DNA from 4 places in the Pseudomonas sp. GW821-FHT11D10 genome. Region 1 is predicted to be linked to each of the others. Evidence: predicted binding sites of a transcription regulator. Region 1 holds the regulator's gene; each other region holds the start of a gene.

The links. Region 1 encodes FliA, which starts transcription of late flagellar genes. Its sites were predicted from a motif close to CTAAAGTTTNNNNNNNNNNNGCCGNTAA; they were not measured.
Region 2: the regulator FliA is predicted to act here: its motif matches at 2,322-2,349, upstream of AC1RT4_RS26960 (methyl-accepting chemotaxis protein).
Region 3: the regulator FliA is predicted to act here: its motif matches at 1,793-1,820, upstream of AC1RT4_RS17235 (methyl-accepting chemotaxis protein).
Region 4: the regulator FliA is predicted to act here: its motif matches at 1,998-2,025, upstream of AC1RT4_RS28060 (methyl-accepting chemotaxis protein).

The regions. Positions count from the first base shown of each region.
Region 1 covers NZ_JBXARR010000003.1:111,021-115,230, forward strand. Annotated here, with positions in the region: gene AC1RT4_RS10670 (chemotaxis protein CheA) at 1-303, opposite strand, end outside; gene AC1RT4_RS10675 (protein phosphatase CheZ) at 343-1,131, opposite strand; gene AC1RT4_RS10680 (chemotaxis response regulator CheY) at 1,150-1,521, opposite strand; gene fliA (RNA polymerase sigma factor FliA) at 1,689-2,429, opposite strand; gene fleN (flagellar synthesis regulator FleN) at 2,426-3,256, opposite strand; gene flhF (flagellar biosynthesis GTPase FlhF) at 3,370-4,210, opposite strand, start outside.
Region 2 covers NZ_JBXARR010000012.1:3,342-7,551, forward strand. Annotated here, with positions in the region: gene AC1RT4_RS26945 (TonB-dependent siderophore receptor) at 1-564, opposite strand, end outside; gene AC1RT4_RS26950 (FecR domain-containing protein) at 652-1,653, opposite strand; gene AC1RT4_RS26955 (sigma-70 family RNA polymerase sigma factor) at 1,653-2,153, opposite strand; gene AC1RT4_RS26960 (methyl-accepting chemotaxis protein) at 2,465-4,210, shown strand, end outside.
Region 3 covers NZ_JBXARR010000005.1:162,729-166,938, forward strand. Annotated here, with positions in the region: gene AC1RT4_RS17235 (methyl-accepting chemotaxis protein) at 111-1,736, opposite strand; gene AC1RT4_RS17240 (hypothetical protein) at 2,015-2,245, shown strand; gene AC1RT4_RS17245 (cell division protein ZapA) at 2,242-2,544, shown strand; partial or broken gene AC1RT4_RS17250 (cache domain-containing protein) at 2,690-3,715, shown strand; gene AC1RT4_RS17255 (methyl-accepting chemotaxis protein) at 3,851-4,210, shown strand, end outside.
Region 4 covers NZ_JBXARR010000013.1:56,593-60,802, reverse strand. Annotated here, with positions in the region: gene AC1RT4_RS28060 (methyl-accepting chemotaxis protein) at 1-1,962, opposite strand, end outside; gene AC1RT4_RS28055 (M48 family metallopeptidase) at 2,226-3,044, shown strand; gene AC1RT4_RS28050 (TMEM165/GDT1 family protein) at 3,089-3,673, opposite strand; yybP-ykoY riboswitch at 3,761-3,885, opposite strand; gene AC1RT4_RS28045 (methyltransferase) at 3,925-4,210, opposite strand, start outside.

The DNA of each region.
Region 1 (4,210 bases):
GCTGTTCACCGCGTCCAGCGCTTCGAGCACCACGTCCATCAGTTCTGCATCGACGCGTCGTTCACCCTTGCGCAGGATGTCGAACACGTTTTCGGCGATGTGACAGCACTCCACCAGCTCGTTGAGCTGAAGGAAGCCGGCGCCCCCTTTTACAGTGTGGAAACCGCGAAAAATTGCGTTGAGCAGATCTGCGTCATCCGGGCGGCTTTCCAGCTCGACCAGTTGTTCGGACAGTTGCTCAAGAATCTCGCCGGCCTCAACCAGGAAATCCTGAAGGATCTCTTCATCGGCGCCGAAGCTCATTAATGGGGTGCTCCTACAGGTCTAAAAACCCAAAAAAACTCAAAATCCAAGGCTGGATAGCAAATCGTCCACATCGTCCTGACCGGACACAACGTCTTCTCGTTTATCGGCATGAATCTGCGGACCTTCACCCTGCGAGAGATGTTTTTGTGGATCTTTTTCAGCAAGCATCGCCGCACGGTCATGTTCGATGCCCGCAAAGCGGTCCACCTGGCTGGCCATGAGCACGAGCTTGAGCAGGTTGCTTTCGACTTCGGTGACCAATTGGGTCACGCGCTTGATCACCTGGCCTGTGAGGTCCTGGTAATCCTGGGCGAGCAGAATGTCGTTCAGATTGCTCGACACCGCGCGGTTGTCCGCGCTGCTGCGTGCCAGAAAACCGTCGACCCGGCGCGCCAGTTCACGGAACTCTTCAGCCCCGACCTCACGGCGCATGAAGCGGCTCCAATCGGCGCTCAAGGCCTGGGCTTCGTCAGCCAGGCCATTGACCACAGGGGTCGCGCTTTCCACCAGATCCATGGTGCGGTTGGCGGCAGCTTCGGTCAGTTTGACCACGTAGCCCAGGCGCTCGGTAGCGTCGGTGATTTGCGACACTTCCTCAGCCTGCGGCATGTGCGGATCGATCTGGAAATTGACGATCGCACTGTGCAGTTCACGCGTGAGCTTGCCCACTTCCTGGTACAGGCCACGGTCACGGGTCTGATTGAGCTCATGGATCAGTTGCACAGCGTCGCCGAACCTGCCCTTTTCAAGGCTTTCGACCAGTTCGACCGCGTGTTTTTTCAGGGTCGACTCGAAGTCGCCCTGTGAAGATTCTTTATGCTCCATAGCTCCCCCGCGCGTTCATCAGCCGATGCGTTCGAAAATCTTCTCGATTTTTTCTTTCAACGCCTGGGCCGTGAAAGGTTTGACCACGTAGCCGTTCACGCCGGCCTGGGCCGCTTCGATGATCTGCTCGCGCTTGGCTTCAGCGGTCACCATCAGTACTGGCAGGTGCTTGAGCTTTTCATCGGCGCGCACGTGGCGCAGCAGGTCGATACCGGTCATGCCGGGCATGTTCCAGTCCGTTACCAGAAAGTCGATGCTGCCGCTGTTGAGCACCGGAATGGCAGTGGTGCCATCGTCGGCCTCGACAGTGTTGGTGAACCCGAGATCACGCAACAGGTTCTTGATGATCCGCCGCATCGTTGAGAAGTCATCAACGATGAGGATTTTCATGTCTTTGTTCAATTCGACCTCCAAGCAGTCTTAAACGCGTCCAGCACCTGGACGCGCCATTTCAATCAATCCGGCAAAACACTCGATGACTGTCTGGAGCACAACAGAGCAAGACCGGTGCCGTTCACCACCGCACCAGCCTCGTTCGCAGTGTCCCCACACTGCCTTCAGCGCGCTCGCCACTCCCCCAAACGCCCCCGCAAGCGGGCCGCGCACTGGCTGTGTAACTGGCTGACCCGCGATTCACTGACGCCAAGGACTTCACCGATCTCCTTGAGGTTCAGCTCTTCGTCGTAGTACAGCGCCAACACCAGTCGCTCACGCTCCGGCAAATTGGCAATCGCGTCCGCCAGCGCGGCCTGGAAACGTTCGTCTTCCAGATCGCGCGACGGCTCCAGATGAGCACTGGCGCCATCCTCGTGCAGCCCTTCGTGTTCGCCGTCCTGCAACAGGTCGTCGAAACTGAACAGCCGGCTGCCCAGGGTGTCGTTCAAAATCCCGTAGTAATCGTCGAGACTCAATTGGAGTTCGGCCGCAACTTCGTGATCTTTAGCGTCACGGCCGGTTTTAGCTTCAATCGAGCGAATCGCGTCGCTGACCATACGGGTATTGCGGTGAACCGAGCGTGGCGCCCAGTCCCCCTTACGGACTTCATCGAGCATCGCACCGCGGATCCGGATGCCCGCGTACGTTTCAAAACTGGCGCCCTTGCTGGCGTCGTATTTGGTCGAGACTTCGAGCAGGCCGATCATGCCGGCCTGGATCAGATCTTCGACCTGCACACTGGCCGGCAATCGCGCCAGCAAGTGGTAGGCGATGCGTTTGACCAGTGGCGCGTAACGCTCGATCAGCTCGTACTGCGCGTCACGCGCCGACTTTTTGTAAAGGTTCATACCGCTGGCGGTCATAGCACAGGTCCTGCCGTTTGCTGCACGAGGCGCTCGACGAAAAATTCGAGGTGACCGCGCGGGTTGGCGGGCAGCGGCCAGGTGTCGACCTTCTGTGCGATCGCCTTGAACGCCAGTGCGCACTTGGAACGCGGGAAGGCTTCATAGACCGCACGCTGCTTCTGCACCGCCTTGCGCACGCTTTCGTCGTAGGGCACTGCGCCGACGTATTGTAGGGCGACGTCGAGGAAGCGATCCGTGACCTTGGTCAACTTGGCGAACAGATTGCGACCTTCCTGCGGGCTCTGGGCCATGTTGGCCAGGACGCGGAAGCGGTTCATGCCGTAATCGCGGTTCAGCAGTTTGATCAGCGCGTAAGCGTCGGTGATCGAGGTCGGCTCGTCGCAGACCACCAGCAACACTTCTTGCGCAGCGCGAACGAAACTGACTACCGAGTCACCAATACCCGCAGCGGTGTCGATCACCAGCACGTCGAGATTGTCGCCGATGTCGCTGAACGCCTGAATCAGGCCAGCATGCTGGGCCGGGCTCAGGTGAACCATGCTCTGGGTGCCGGAAGCGGCCGGCACGATGCGGATCCCGCCGGGGCCTTGCAACAGCACGTCGCGCAGCTCGCAGCGGCCTTCGATCACGTCGGCCAGGGTGCGTTTAGGTGTGAGGCCCAGCAGAACGTCGACGTTCGCCAGCCCCAGGTCGGCGTCCAGCAGCATGACCCGACGGCCAAGCTCTGCCAGCGCCAGGGACAAGTTCACTGACACATTAGTCTTGCCGACGCCACCTTTGCCGCCGGTCACCGCGATCACCTGTACGGGATGCATGCTGCCCATGTTATTTCTTTACCTTGTCTTGCATAGACGGAGGCCACATTACTGGCTGCGCGTTCACAACCGGAACAATGCGTGGCAGGCCATCGATGTAGGTACGAAAACTGTTCATTACCTCAGCCAACCTGCTTGGTCGGACTGTGGTAGATATCAGCGAACATGTCAGCCATGGCTTCTTCGCTGGGTTCTTCCTGCATTTGCACGCTGACGGCGCGGCTGACCAGTTGATGACGGCGCGGCAGATGCAGATCATCCGGAATACGCGGCCCATCGGTCAGGTAGGCGACCGGCAGTTCGTGACTGATCGCCAAGCTCAGCACTTCGCCAAGGCTTGCCGTCTCATCCAGTTTAGTCAGGATGCACCCGGCGAGCCCGCAACGCTTGTAACTGTGATAAGCGGCGGTTAGAACCTGTTTCTGGCTGGTGGTTGCCAGCACCAGATAATTTTTCGACCGAATGCCACGACCGGCCAGACTTTCCAGCTGCATGCGCAGGGCTGGATCGCTGGCCTGCAGGCCGGCGGTATCGATCAGCACCACGCGTTTGCGCAGCAGTGGATCCAGCGCCTGCACCAGGGACTGGCCCGGATCGACGTGGGTCACCGACACATTGAGGATGCGACCCAGCGTCTTGAGCTGCTCCTGCGCGCCGATGCGGAAACTGTCCATGCTCACCAGCGCGATGTTCTGCGCGCCGTACTTGAGCACATAGCGGGCGGCCAGCTTGGCGAGGGTGGTGGTCTTGCCCATGCCGGCAGGACCGACCATGGCAATCACACCGCCCTCTTCCAGCGGCTCGACTTCCGGTACGGCAATCATCCGCGCCAGGTGCGCCAGCAGCATGCGCCAGGCCTGACGAGGTTCATCGATCTCGGTGATCATCGACAGCAGGTCACGGGACAACGGGCCGGACAAACCGATGCGTTGCAGACGACGGTACAGATTGGCCTGGGCCGGA
Region 2 (4,210 bases), on a different contig from region 1:
GCCTTGGTCATCCATTTGCTCGCGGGTGACCACGGACACGCTTTGCGAAGTTTCCAGCAGCGCGGTACTGGTCTTGGTGGCGATCTGGCTGTGCGTCGCGTTGTAGCCATCCATGCTGCCCAACGCGTTGCCGAGGGCGAAGCCTTTGATGTCCGTGGTCGGCAGGGCCAGTGCTTCGATTTCTGCGACGGAGCGCAACACATAGCTGCTGCCGTCCTGGCTGACCGCCTCCAGACCCGAACCACCGAGCAGATGACTCAGCGCCTGATCGGTCGAATACTCGCCCTGCACGCCGGGTGATTGTCGGCCTTGAGTCTGCTGTGGGGTCATCGACAAGGTGATGCCGGCTTGGCGTGCGAACTGGTTCAGCGCCTCGCCCAATGGCCCGGCGGCGATGTTGTAGCGGTGGCTGCTGACTTCGCTGGCATTGGCCGCCATGCTCAGGCTCGGCAACACGCCAACGCCCAGTGCGGTAGAAAACAGCGCCGCCCGAACGGCGTGACGCAACAGGCCAGATTCGGCAGAGAAATTCAGAGGGTTCTTACAGGTAACGCGCGCAGTCATTGTAGGTTTCCGTAGGCAGTCGCGAAGGCTGAGTTGAAGTGCTTACTGACTAAGCCGGACGTGCCGCGAAAACCCGCCAAAATAAATTCAGACCACAGACTCCAGCGTCACCCACCAACGGGTGCGGTAGCGCAATTGCACCGGCAGGGTCTGCGGCAGGATCGCCAGCAGCTTGTCGGTGTCCTCAAGACGGAACACGCCGGACAGGCGCAAATCCGCAATGTCCGACGCACAGTTCAGAAAGCCCTGGCGATACCGGCCGACTTCGCTGAGAAAGTCGCCCAGCCGCATGTTGCGAGTCACGATCAGCCCGTCGACCCAGGCACCGGCGTCCATGTCCAACGGCGGCGCCGGGCGAATTTGATGGTGATCGATCAGATAGCTCTGACCGGCGATGGCCTCTGTCGAGTTGCCGGCGGAGTGAATCGCGACTCGGCCACTGGTGACGCTCAGTCGCGTGCATCCATCTTCCTGGCGCAGAATGAATCGCGCCTTGAACGGCTCGTAACTGCCATGACGACTCTGCACCCGCAGCGGTCGATCAATCGGCGCACCTTCATCGGCACCGCCACAGGTGACGATGATTTCGCCACGGGTCAGTTTGATCAGCCGCTGTTGTGCGGTGTAATCGAGATCCACGCTGCTGGCGGTGTTGAGCTCGATCCGCGTGCCGTCCGGCAGCTGGAAGCCACGGCGCTCGCCGGTGGCGGTGGCGTAGTCGGCGCTCCACTGTTGCCAGGCGGAAGTATCGCTGGCCAGCCATCCCGCTGAACCCATCAGCAGCGCGCCGGACAACAGCTTCAACGCCTGACGTCGACCCAACCCCTGCGCACTGTTTTCCAGCGTGTTGAACGCCACCTGCGCTCCGGGCACGGCACGCAGGTTGTGGGTCAGTTCGGCTTGCAGAGACTGCACCCGTTGCCAGGCCAGTTCGTGATCATGGTGTTCAGCGCGCCATTGTTCGCACTGGCGATTCAGGCGCGGGTTGCCATGGTTGTTGCGCAGACGCAGGAGCCAGTGAATGGCCTGTCGGACGACCTGCTGCGGTGGCTCGGCGCGTCGGCCAAGCGAGAGGTTATCCACCGGCATCAGTTTTCGTACCGCAGCACGTAGCAGTGAAACAGGGCGTCGGCGACGTAGCGTTCTACCGAGCGCAGGGACAGGCCCATCTGCTCGGCGATCTGCTTGTGGGTCAAACCTTCGCACTGAGCCAGCAGAAATGCCTGACGCACTTTCGGCTTCAAGCCTTCAAGCATGCGGGCAATGCCCTCAAGCAGTTCGATCACCAAGGCGCGGGATTCGGCACTCGGGGTTTCGGCTTCAGGCAAATGAGCGATGGTTTCCAGATAGGCGCGTTCGATTTCTTCTCGGCGCCAATGATCGATCACCAAACCCCGAGCAACCGTGCGCAAGAATGCGCGAGGTGCCTTGAGTTCCAGACGCTCGGTGCGTTGCAGCAGGCGCACGAACGTGTCCTGAGCCAGATCCGCCGCATCGGCGGCATTGCCCAGTCGCGCGCGCAACCAGCCGTTGAGCCAACCGTGATGACTACTGTAAAGCGCCTGTACTGCAAACTCAGGTGAGGACATGAACGCGACAGCCCGAACGTCACAAATGATAATTAGTCGCATTGTCATCAAGGGTTACAGAATTTGCAACCGGCGCTGCAAAACAGTCATCAAAAAATGACAGGCGAACGCTCTGGCACGCCGTTCGGCGGGAATCTGGCAGAAATGCCGTCCATTTCCTGCAAAGCCCTAAGTTTTCTCCGAAGCGTGCCGACAGACTGGTGAGACATGCGTGCACCAAAGTAGAGCGGCCATCAGAACGCTGCCTGCGCTGTACATGGAATGTTGCATCCGGAACGCATCCCCACTTTTGGCATAAGAAGTCCCATGAAATGAATCTCAAGTTCAGCCATAAAATCCTGTTGGCCGCCTCGGGCGTCGTGGTCCTGGCGTTCGCGCTGTTCACTTTGTACAACGACTATCTGCAGCGAAACACCATTCGCCAGAACCTCCAGTCCTCGGTCCAGCAGGCCGGCGACCTGACCGCCAGCAGTGTGCAGAACTGGATGAGCGGGCGGATTCTGGTACTGGAAAATCTCGCACAGAACGTCGCCCATCAAGGCAAGAACGCCGACTTCCCGGGCCTCGTCGATCAACCGGCCTTCACCTCGAACTTCCAGTTCACCTACGTCGGTCAGGCCAACGGTGTGTTCACCCAGCGCCCTGACGCGAAGATGCCGGACGGCTACGACCCGCGTCAGCGTCCCTGGTACAAGCAGGCCGTGGCCGCTGACCAGACCATGCTGACCCCGCCATACATGGCCGCCGTTGGCGGTCTGGTAGTGACCATCGCCATGCCGGTGAAAAAGAACGGCGAGCTGCTCGGCGTCGTGGGCGGTGACCTGAGCCTGGAAACCCTGGTGAAGATCATCAACTCGGTGGACTTCGGTGGCCTGGGCCACGCGTTCCTGGTCAGCGGTGACGGTCAGGTGATCGTCAGCCCGGATAAAGACCAGGTGATGAAGAACCTCAAGGACATCTACCCGAACGCCGATGTACGCATCCAGAAGGGCAACCAGAACGTGGTGCTCAACGGCCAGGAACGCATCCTGTCGTTCACCCCGGTCGCAGGTCTGCCGAATGCCGAGTGGTACATCGGTCTGTCGATCGATCGCGACAAGGCCTACGCCGCACTCAGCCAGTTCCGCACCTCGGCACTGATCGCAATGTTCGTCGCCGTCGGCGCGATTGCAGTCTTCCTGAGCCTGCTGATCACCGTCCTGATGCGTCCGCTGATCACCATGGGCCGCGCGATGCAGGACATTGCCCAGGGTGAAGGTGACCTGACCCGTCGTCTGGTAGTGGAAAGCAAGGACGAGTTCGGTGAGCTGGGCAGTTCGTTCAACCAGTTCGTGGAGCGGATTCACGCTTCGATCTCCGAAGTGTCTTCCGCGACTCGCCACGTACACGACCTGTCGCAACGGGTGATGGCATCGTCCAACGCCTCTATCATCGGCTCCGACGAGCAAAGCGCGCGCACCAACAGCGTGGCCGCCGCGATCAATCAACTGGGTGCTGCCACCCAGGAAATCGCCCGCAATGCTGCCGATGCTTCGCAACACGCCAGTGGTGCGAGCGAGCAGGCCGATGACGGTCGTCAGGTGGTCGAGCAGACGATTCAGGCCATGACCGAGCTGTCGCAGAAGATCAGCCTGTCGTGCACCCAGATCGAAACCCTGAATGCGAGCACCGATAACATCGGCCACATTCTCGACGTGATCAAAGGCATCTCCCAACAAACCAACCTGCTGGCGCTCAACGCGGCCATCGAAGCGGCCCGTGCCGGCGAAGCCGGACGCGGTTTTGCGGTGGTGGCGGACGAGGTGCGTAACCTCGCTCACCGCACGCAGGAATCGGCGGAAGAGATCCACAAGATGATCACCTCGCTGCAGGTCGGCTCCCGTGAAGCGGTGACCACCATGAACGCCAGTCAGGCGTCCAGCGAAGAGAGCGTTGAAGTGGCGAACCAGGCCGGTCTGCGACTGGTCAGCGTGACCCAGCGCATCGGCGAAATCGACGGCATGAACCAGTCGGTGGCAGCGGCTACCGAAGAGCAGACCGCCGTGGTGGAAACCCTC
Region 3 (4,210 bases), on a different contig from region 1:
GAACTCAGGATCTGAAAAGCCCCGATCTGCTCCCTTTCCCCCTCGCCCCCTTTAGGGGGAGAGGGCTGGGGTGAGGGGGTGGCTTTTGATCTTGACCTTGATCTAAAAAATCAAAGGCTAAACCGCCCAACCATATTGTTCAGATCCAGCGCCAATCGCGACAGCTCATTACTAGCCGCACTGGTCTGATTCGCACCGGTTGCCGATTGCACCGACAGATCGCGGATGTTCACCAGGTTGCGATCCACTTCCCGCGCCACTTGCGCCTGTTCTTCGGCGGCGCTGGCGATCACCAGGTTGCGCTCGTTGATTTCAACGATGGCCGTGTTGATCGTGTCCAGCGACAGGCCGGCGCCACGGGCGATGTTCAGGGTCGATTCGGCGCGTTCGGTGCTGTTGCGCATCGAATCCACGGCGTGTTCGGTGCCGCTCTGGATGCTGCCGATCATGCGCTCAATCTCGCTGGTCGACTGCTGGGTGCGGTGCGCCAGGGCACGAACTTCGTCAGCCACCACGGCAAACCCACGACCGGCTTCACCGGCACGGGCCGCTTCAATCGCAGCGTTCAGTGCCAGCAGGTTGGTCTGGTCAGCCAGGCCACGGATCACGTCCAGCACCTTGCCGATGTCGCGGGATTCGTTGGCCAGATCGCCGATCAGGGTCGCGGTGCTCTGTACGTCGGCGCTCATCCGCTCAATGGCGCTGACGGTTTCCTGCACCAGATCACGGCCGTCGCCGGCGGAGGTGGTGGCGTTCTTCGAGGCTTCCGAGGTGCTGACCGCGTTGCGCGCTACTTCTTCAACAGCGCTGGTCATCTCGTTGACCGCCGTGGCGGCCTGCTCGATTTCGTTGTTCTGCTGGGTCAGGCCACGGGCGCTTTCGTCGGTGACGCTGTTCAGCTCTTCGGCGGCGGACGCCAGTTGAGTGGCCGAGCCAGAAATCCGCTGCAGGGTATCGCGCAGCTTCGACTGCATCTTGGCCATGGCCGCCAGCAGGCGACCGGCTTCGTCGGTGCCGTCAACGTGGATCGGCTGGGTCAGGTTGCCTTCGGCGATGGTTTCCGCCGCATCCAGTGCCTTTGCGATCGGCTTGGTGATGCTGACGGTCAGCAACCAGGCGAACAGGAAGGTCAGGCCAGTGGCGATCACCAACAGGGTCACCACCAGATTGAAGGCCGAGGAATACTGGTCGGCGGCCTGCTGGTTGGTTTCGCTGATCTGCTGGCCGTTGATCTGCATCAGGCGGTTGAGCACGGTGTTCATTGCTTCGGAGTTGTCGAGCAACTGGGTGTTCAGCAGGTTGCGCAGCTCATCCACCTGGTTGTTGCGCGACAGGGTTTTCATCCGGTCTTCGATCTGGCGGTACTGACCCAGCAACTGCACGTACTGATCGTAGGCCGCACGCTCTTCGGGGCTGCCGATCAACGGCTCGTAATCGGTCTGGGCCTTGCGGATCTGCTGGTTGCGCATCTCCAGCAGATCGACGGTTTTCTGCTGGACGTCCGGCTCGCGGTTCACCAGCAAACGGTACGACAGCACCCGTAGGCGCAGGGTCAGCTGGGTGAACTCGTCGAGGTTCTTGATGCTCGGCACGCTGCTGGAGGAAATGTCCTCGGCGGCGCCGCGGATCTTGCTCATCTGGTTCAGGGCGAACACACCGAGAATCAGCATCAGGCCGCCGATCAGGGCGAAGCCGGTGAACGCCCGGGGGGCGATATTCATATTGCGAAGGGACATGGGGCGTATACCAGGAAGGGCCGCATCCATGCGGGCTGAGACTGCTGTTGGATGACTTATCGGTCATACGACTAAAGTCTTGAGTCGGTGCGCGTATTTGTCGCATCCGCACCCAAGCGACGAAGTGCAGGAACCAGATCGGCAGATCACAGTCTCTAAGACTCGCAAGAACGGTCGAGCCGCCAGGAAAATCAAGGCCTTGCGCCGGTTTAACCCTGGCGTCAACGACGACTTTTCTTTATCGTACGCGCCCTTTGAAAAAGCCCTGGAAGATCAAAATGTTGGAAGCATCCCTCAGCCAATTGGAACAGCTCGTCAGCGACCTGGTGCAACAGAACCAGACCCTGTCGGAAACCAACCAGACCCTGTCCACGGAACTGGCCCAGGCCAAGGATGAAAACGAAAGCCTGCAACTGAGCCTGATGGAACAGGAAGAAAAGCACGGCGCCACCGCCGCGCGCATCCAGGCCTTGGTTGATCGCGTCAACGCAGGTCCTGTCAGCGCATGAACCACGGCACAGCAGGGGTAAAAGTCATCTCCATCATGGGGGAGGACTATTCGATCAAGGCACCGGCCGGGGAAGAACAGACCCTGCTGGACGCCGCATTGATGCTCAAGGCCGCACTGGCCGACACCAAGCGCAAATACCCGACGCTGATCGGCGACCGCCTGCTGGTGCTGGCGGCGATGAATCTGTGCTCGCAGCAGATTGAAATGAAGAAGCAGCATCAGGAAGAACTCGAGCGTTACCAAGAGCAAGTCAGCGCCACGGTCGAGACCATCGCCAAGACCATCAATCAGGGTTGATGGGGTTGCGCACAACCAAAGAATAGGATTGTCGATTACGCTGTATACAATCGGCACGGCTGTTGCAGTGTTTCAGCCTCTTATTCTTTGGGGGTGCTCCATGCAGTTCTGGCGTCGCAGTATTCAATGGCAGCTGATCCTCGGTATGGGCACCGCCCTGCTGGTCAGCATTCTGATCGTGGTTGGCATTTATACCCTGGTGGTCAACCGCCTCGCCCAGAGCTATCTGGTCGAACAGGCGCTGCCGTCGAGCATCGAAGCGACGCGCAACGACATCGAACGAATCCTCGTTCAACCCCTCACCGCCGCCAAGGACATCGCCAGCAACACCATGGTCCGCGACTGGCTGGCCAATGGTGAAGACTCCGCCAAAACGGCGGGCTTCGCGCAGTATCTGGAAGGCATCCGCGCCGAACACAAGGCGTTTACTGCGCTGATCATCGGCACCGAATCCAATCACTACATCACCGAAAAAGGCCTGGATCGCACCCTCAGCCGCGACAAACCGGCCGATGCGTGGTTCTACTCCTTCCTCGACAGCAATCAGCCGCGAACCCTGAACATCGACAACGACGGGGCCACCGGAGAGCTGGCGCTTTTCATCGATTTGAAGGTGGAGCAGGCCGGCAAAGTGGTCGGTGTCGCGGGCCTTGGGCTGAGCATGAAAGAGCTGTCGGAGCTGATCCACAACTTCAGCTTCGGCGAACGCGGGAAGGTCTATCTCGTGCGTTCCGACGGTTTGATCCAGGTCCATCCCGAAGCACAGTTCAGTGGTAAGCGCACCTTGAGCGAGCAGATCGGTGGCTCGGCGGCACAAGCGGTCATGGGCCATAAAGTCGCCGCCAACAGCAGCTTCCAGCGTGACGGCGAAGACTTCCTCGCCTTCAGCCTGCCTTTGCGCGACCTCGGCTGGACCTTGGTGGCCGAAGTGCCGCAGTCGCAGATCTACGCCGAAGCCCGCCGGGCGATGTGGATGAGCAGCGGCATCGGTCTGGCGGTGGCGCTGGTTTGCCTGGCGCTGGTGATCTGGCTGGCTCAGGGATTGGTGCGACCGATTCGTCAGGTAACAGCTGCACTGGTAGCAATCGGTAGCGGTGGTGGAGATTTGACCCATCGGTTAGATTCCAGCCGCGCCGACGAACTGGGCGACCTCGCCCGGGGCTTCAACCGTTTCCTCGACAGCCAGCGCGGGATGATCGGCGAAGTGCTGACCACCAGCGAGCGTCTGCGTGTTGCCGTCGGCCAGGTGGCCAGGGTTGTGGATAACACCGCCGAACGCTCCGGCCGTCAGCAGGAAATGACCGACATGGTCGCCACCGCCGTCCACGAGATGGGCCTGACGGTGCAGGAAATTGCCCAGAACGCCGGCAATGCTGCGCTCGCCTCTCAAACTGCGCGCGATGAAGCGATGCAGGCGCGGGAAGTGGTCGGCGGTTCGATTCGCCATATAGAAAGCATGTCCGATGAAATCGGCGTTGCCGCCGGCGCAGTGGGGGAGCTGGCGCATCAGGTGGCGTCGATCGATCAGGTGCTGGCGGTGATTCGCGGGGTGTCAGAGCAGACCAATTTGCTGGCGTTGAACGCTGCCATCGAAGCGGCGCGGGCCGGAGATATGGGGCGTGGTTTTGCGGTGGTGGCGGATGAAGTGCGCACCTTGGCGCGACGG
Region 4 (4,210 bases), on a different contig from region 1:
CTGGGTGTTCATGTCGTTGATCACCGATACCGCCTGAGTAATGGTCTCCAGCGCTTCGGCCGCCTTGGCCGCGTGTTGCACGCTTTCGTCGGTGCGGTTCTGGCTGTCTTCCATGACCCGCACCACATCGCGGGTGCCCTGTTGCAGTTGCTGGATCATGCTCTGGATTTCTTCGGTGGCCTTCTGGGTTTTCTGCGCGAGGTTGCGCACCTCGTCGGCCACCACCGCAAAACCGCGTCCTTGTTCACCAGCGCGGGCCGCTTCGATCGCCGCGTTGAGGGCCAGCAGGTTGGTCTGCTCGGCGATCCCGCGAATGGCGATGAGGATCGCGTTGATGTTTTCGCTGTCCTTGGCCAGGGTCTGCACCACGTCCACGGCCTTGCCGATTTCCACGGCCAGCACGCCGATCGAATTCGACGTATCGCGCACGATTTGCATGCCTTGGCTGGCGGCCTGATCGGCGTGGCTGGCCGCTTGCGCGGCCTGGGTCGCGTTACGCGCCACGTCTTGCGCGGTGGCGGTCATTTCCTGCACGGCGGTGGCGACCTGATCGATCTCGGCCATCTGCTTCTGAATGCCGATATTGGTCCGGATCGCGATGTCCGCCGTGTGCTCCGAGGAATCGCTGACGCTCTGTACCGACGACACCACCTGCGTGATCATCCCCTGCAACTTGGCGAGGAAGGTATTGAAGCCTTTGGCGATGGAGCCGAGTTCGTCTTTGCGATCACTGCTCAAGCGACGGGTCAGATCACCTTCGCCCTGGGCGATGTCATCGAGCATGGTCACCATCTGTTTGAGCGGGCGGGCGATGCCATGGCCCACCAGCCAGATCACCAGCAGGCCGAGGCCGGCAATGATCAGGCCGACCATGGCCATGCCGAAGGTGTCGGATTTACGCTGGGCGTCGAGGTCGCCTTGCAGCTTTTGCAGATCTGCCATCACGGCGTCGAGCGGCAGTTGCAGCATCAGCGTCCAGCGCGCGTCGGTCTGGCCGATGCCGAACGGCAGGTACAACTCGATCCGGCCTTGCTCTTTATTGACGGTGTAGGTCACTTCGCCGCGCTTGAGATTGGCCATGTTGGCAATCTGCTGGGCGTCGAGGATGTCGCTGACTTTCTCGCCGAATTTGCTCGGGTCCTTGGTGTAGGCAACGATCCGGCCGTTGCCGCCGATCAGGGCCATTTGCCCGGCGCCGCTGTACAGTTTCTGGTTGGCGCCCAGGAGCATTTCCTGGATGAAGTTCACCGACAGGTCGGCGCCGACGATGCCCTGGAAGGCGCCGTTGAGCATGATCGGTTCAATAAAGGAGGCGAGCATGACGATCTTGTCGCCGACCTTGTACGGGGCGGGATCGATCACGCAGGATTTTTTGGTTTCTTTCGAGCACAGGTAGTACTCGCTGGCGCGCACGCCGGTGGACAGGACTTTCTGGTCGTCGACGTCCACCAGTTTGTCCAGACCGAGGGTGCCGTCGTCGTTGCGGAACCACCACGGCAGGAAACGCCCGTTGGCGGCGTCGATGCCGACCACACTGGTGCCGACGTAGGCCGCATCGTTGTGATCCAGTGCGTTCTTTTCCCAACCGATGTAGGTGCCGAGAATCTTCGGGTTCTTCTCGACGTTTTCCTTGATCAGGCTGATCAGTTGCTCACGGCTGACGGTCAGTCGCGGTTGACCATCGGCGCCCGGCGTGCCGAGGAGGGCGTTGACGCGTACCAGTCCGCCGGCAATCAACAGCGGCGCTTCCAGTTCGCGCTGGATCTGGCTGACCTGGGTCTGTGCCAGCGACGTCAGGCGCTGTTCGATGACTTGCTCGAACTGGGCCTGGGTCCGTTGCTGGACCATCTCCTGGGTGCGGGCACCGGAGAACAGCGCATACAGCACCAGCGCGGCGACTACGCTGAGTACGATGGCGCCGGCCAGGGCGGCCACGGAAAACTGGATCGACTTGAACTTCATGGGAGCTCCGCACGCGAGAGGACGTCTGCGCTGCTGTATCGGCAGCCACGATTGCGCCATGAGGCACGGCGCGAGTAATTGCCGCCGAATGTCGCAAATGGATCAGTGCGCGACGCAGTTGCAGCGGGCGTGGTGGCGGATGTGAATTTTTTCCTACAGGTCTGGCGGGCGGCTTCTGAAAGTGTGTGCAACACGTCCGGTGTATCTGGCGTCGATACAATTACCCGCCTAGGATACGCGGCAGGTTTTCAGGGAGCTTTTGAATGAACAAGACATTGGTTGTAAGTGCACTGAGCGCGGCGCTGTTGCTGGCCGGCTGTCAGTCGGTCAACACCACCAGCGGCGGTGCCGTGGGCGTGGAGCGCAAGCAGTACATGTTCAGCATGCTGTCCTCGCAAGAGGTCGACCAGATGTATGCCCAGTCCTATCAGAAGACCGTGGGCGAAGCGTCCAGCAAAGGCGTGCTGGACAAGACCAGCAATGACGCCAAACGCATTCAGGCCATCGCCAACCGGCTGATCGCCCAGGCACCGAACTTCCGTCCGGATTCGGCGCAGTGGAAGTGGGAAGTGAACCTGATCAAGAGCGACGAGCTCAACGCCAACTGCGGTCCTGGCGGCAAGATCATTTTCTACACCGGGCTGATCGACAGCCTGAAGCTCACCGACGATGAAATCGCCGCGGTCATGGGCCATGAAATCGCCCACGCCCTGCGCGAGCACGGTCGTGAAGCAATGTCCAAGGCTTATGGCATCGAAATGGCCAAGCAGGGCGCCGGTGCGTTGCTCGGCCTGGGTCAGGACAGCCTGGCGCTGGCCGACACCGTGGCCAACTATGGCATGACGCTGCCCAACAGCCGCGCCAACGAGAACGAGGCCGACCTGATCGGTCTGGAACTCGCCGCGCGTGCCGGGTACAACCCGAATGCCGCCATCACTCTGTGGGAGAAGATGAGCAAGGCCTCTGAAGGCGCACCGCCGGAGTTCATGAGCACTCACCCGTCTTCCAGCAGCCGTACGGCTGCGTTGCAGGCGGCGATTCCGAAGGTCATGCCGCTTTACGAGAAAGCGCCCAAGTCCTGAAGCCATGATCGCTCCCGCACTCAGTGCGGGAGCGATCTGCCGGATCAAACCCAGCCGCTGCTCTGCATCGCCTTGTACACCGCGACGATCGCCAGGATCAGGAATGCCGAGGCGGCCAGTCGACGGATCAGGGTCAGCGGCAGTTTCTCCGCCGCAAAATTCCCCGCCAGTACCACCGGCACGTTGGCGATCAGCATGCCCGCCGTGGTGCCGATGATCACCAGCCACAGCTCCGGGTATTGCGCCGCCAGCATCACGGTAGCGATCTGGGTCTTGTCACCGATTTCCGCGAGGAAGAACGCAATCAGCGTGGTCAGGAATGGCCCGAACTTGCGGGCGGTGCTGGCTTCATCGTCATCCATCTTGTCTGGCACCAGCGTCCACAGGGCGGTGGCGGCGAAGCTCGCGGCGAGAATCCAGTGCAGGACCGAATCGGAGAAGAAACTGCCGAACCAGGCGCCGACCGCACCGGCTGCCGCGTGGTTGGCCAGGGTCGCAGCGACGATACCGGCGATGATCGGCCAGGGTTTGCGAAAGCGAGCGGCGAGAATCAGCGCGAGCAGTTGCGTCTTGTCGCCGATTTCGGCCAAGGCAACGATTGCGGTGGGAACGAGTAACGAGTCCAACATCAGGATTTCCTAAGGGGCGGGTCGACACGGCTATGACACGTACAGCCTTCCCGCCCCGGGTAAGGTGTGCGTGTCATAGGTCTTGTCAAACCCTGCGATCCGTCTGCTGCGGACGCTTGGGTCGCATACGCCATGATCTGAGGATCAAGTATGTTGACGTATGCCGGACGAGCTTGGCGCTCGTGGGAGACTACTCCCCTAGGACGGAGCGGATTCTGCCTAGGCAGAATCCATTCGGCAAGTGCTAATTTTCAGCCGCGCTTGGCCCGGTAAATCCGGAAACCATTGCCTTCGGCCTTGATCGCGCAGACCCCGAGATGCTCTTCGATCAACGGTTGATACTTCAGGAAGCTGTTGGCAACCAGGCGAAGTTCGCCGCCGTTTTTCAGATGTTTGGCTGCTTTTCGCAGCAAGTTCTCGGTGGCGAAATAATCGGTGTGCACGCCGACATGGAACGGCGGGTTGCTCAGAATCGCGTTCAAACCCATCGGCGCGGCGTCGATGCCGTCACCGGTCAATACTTCGGCTTCCAGACCG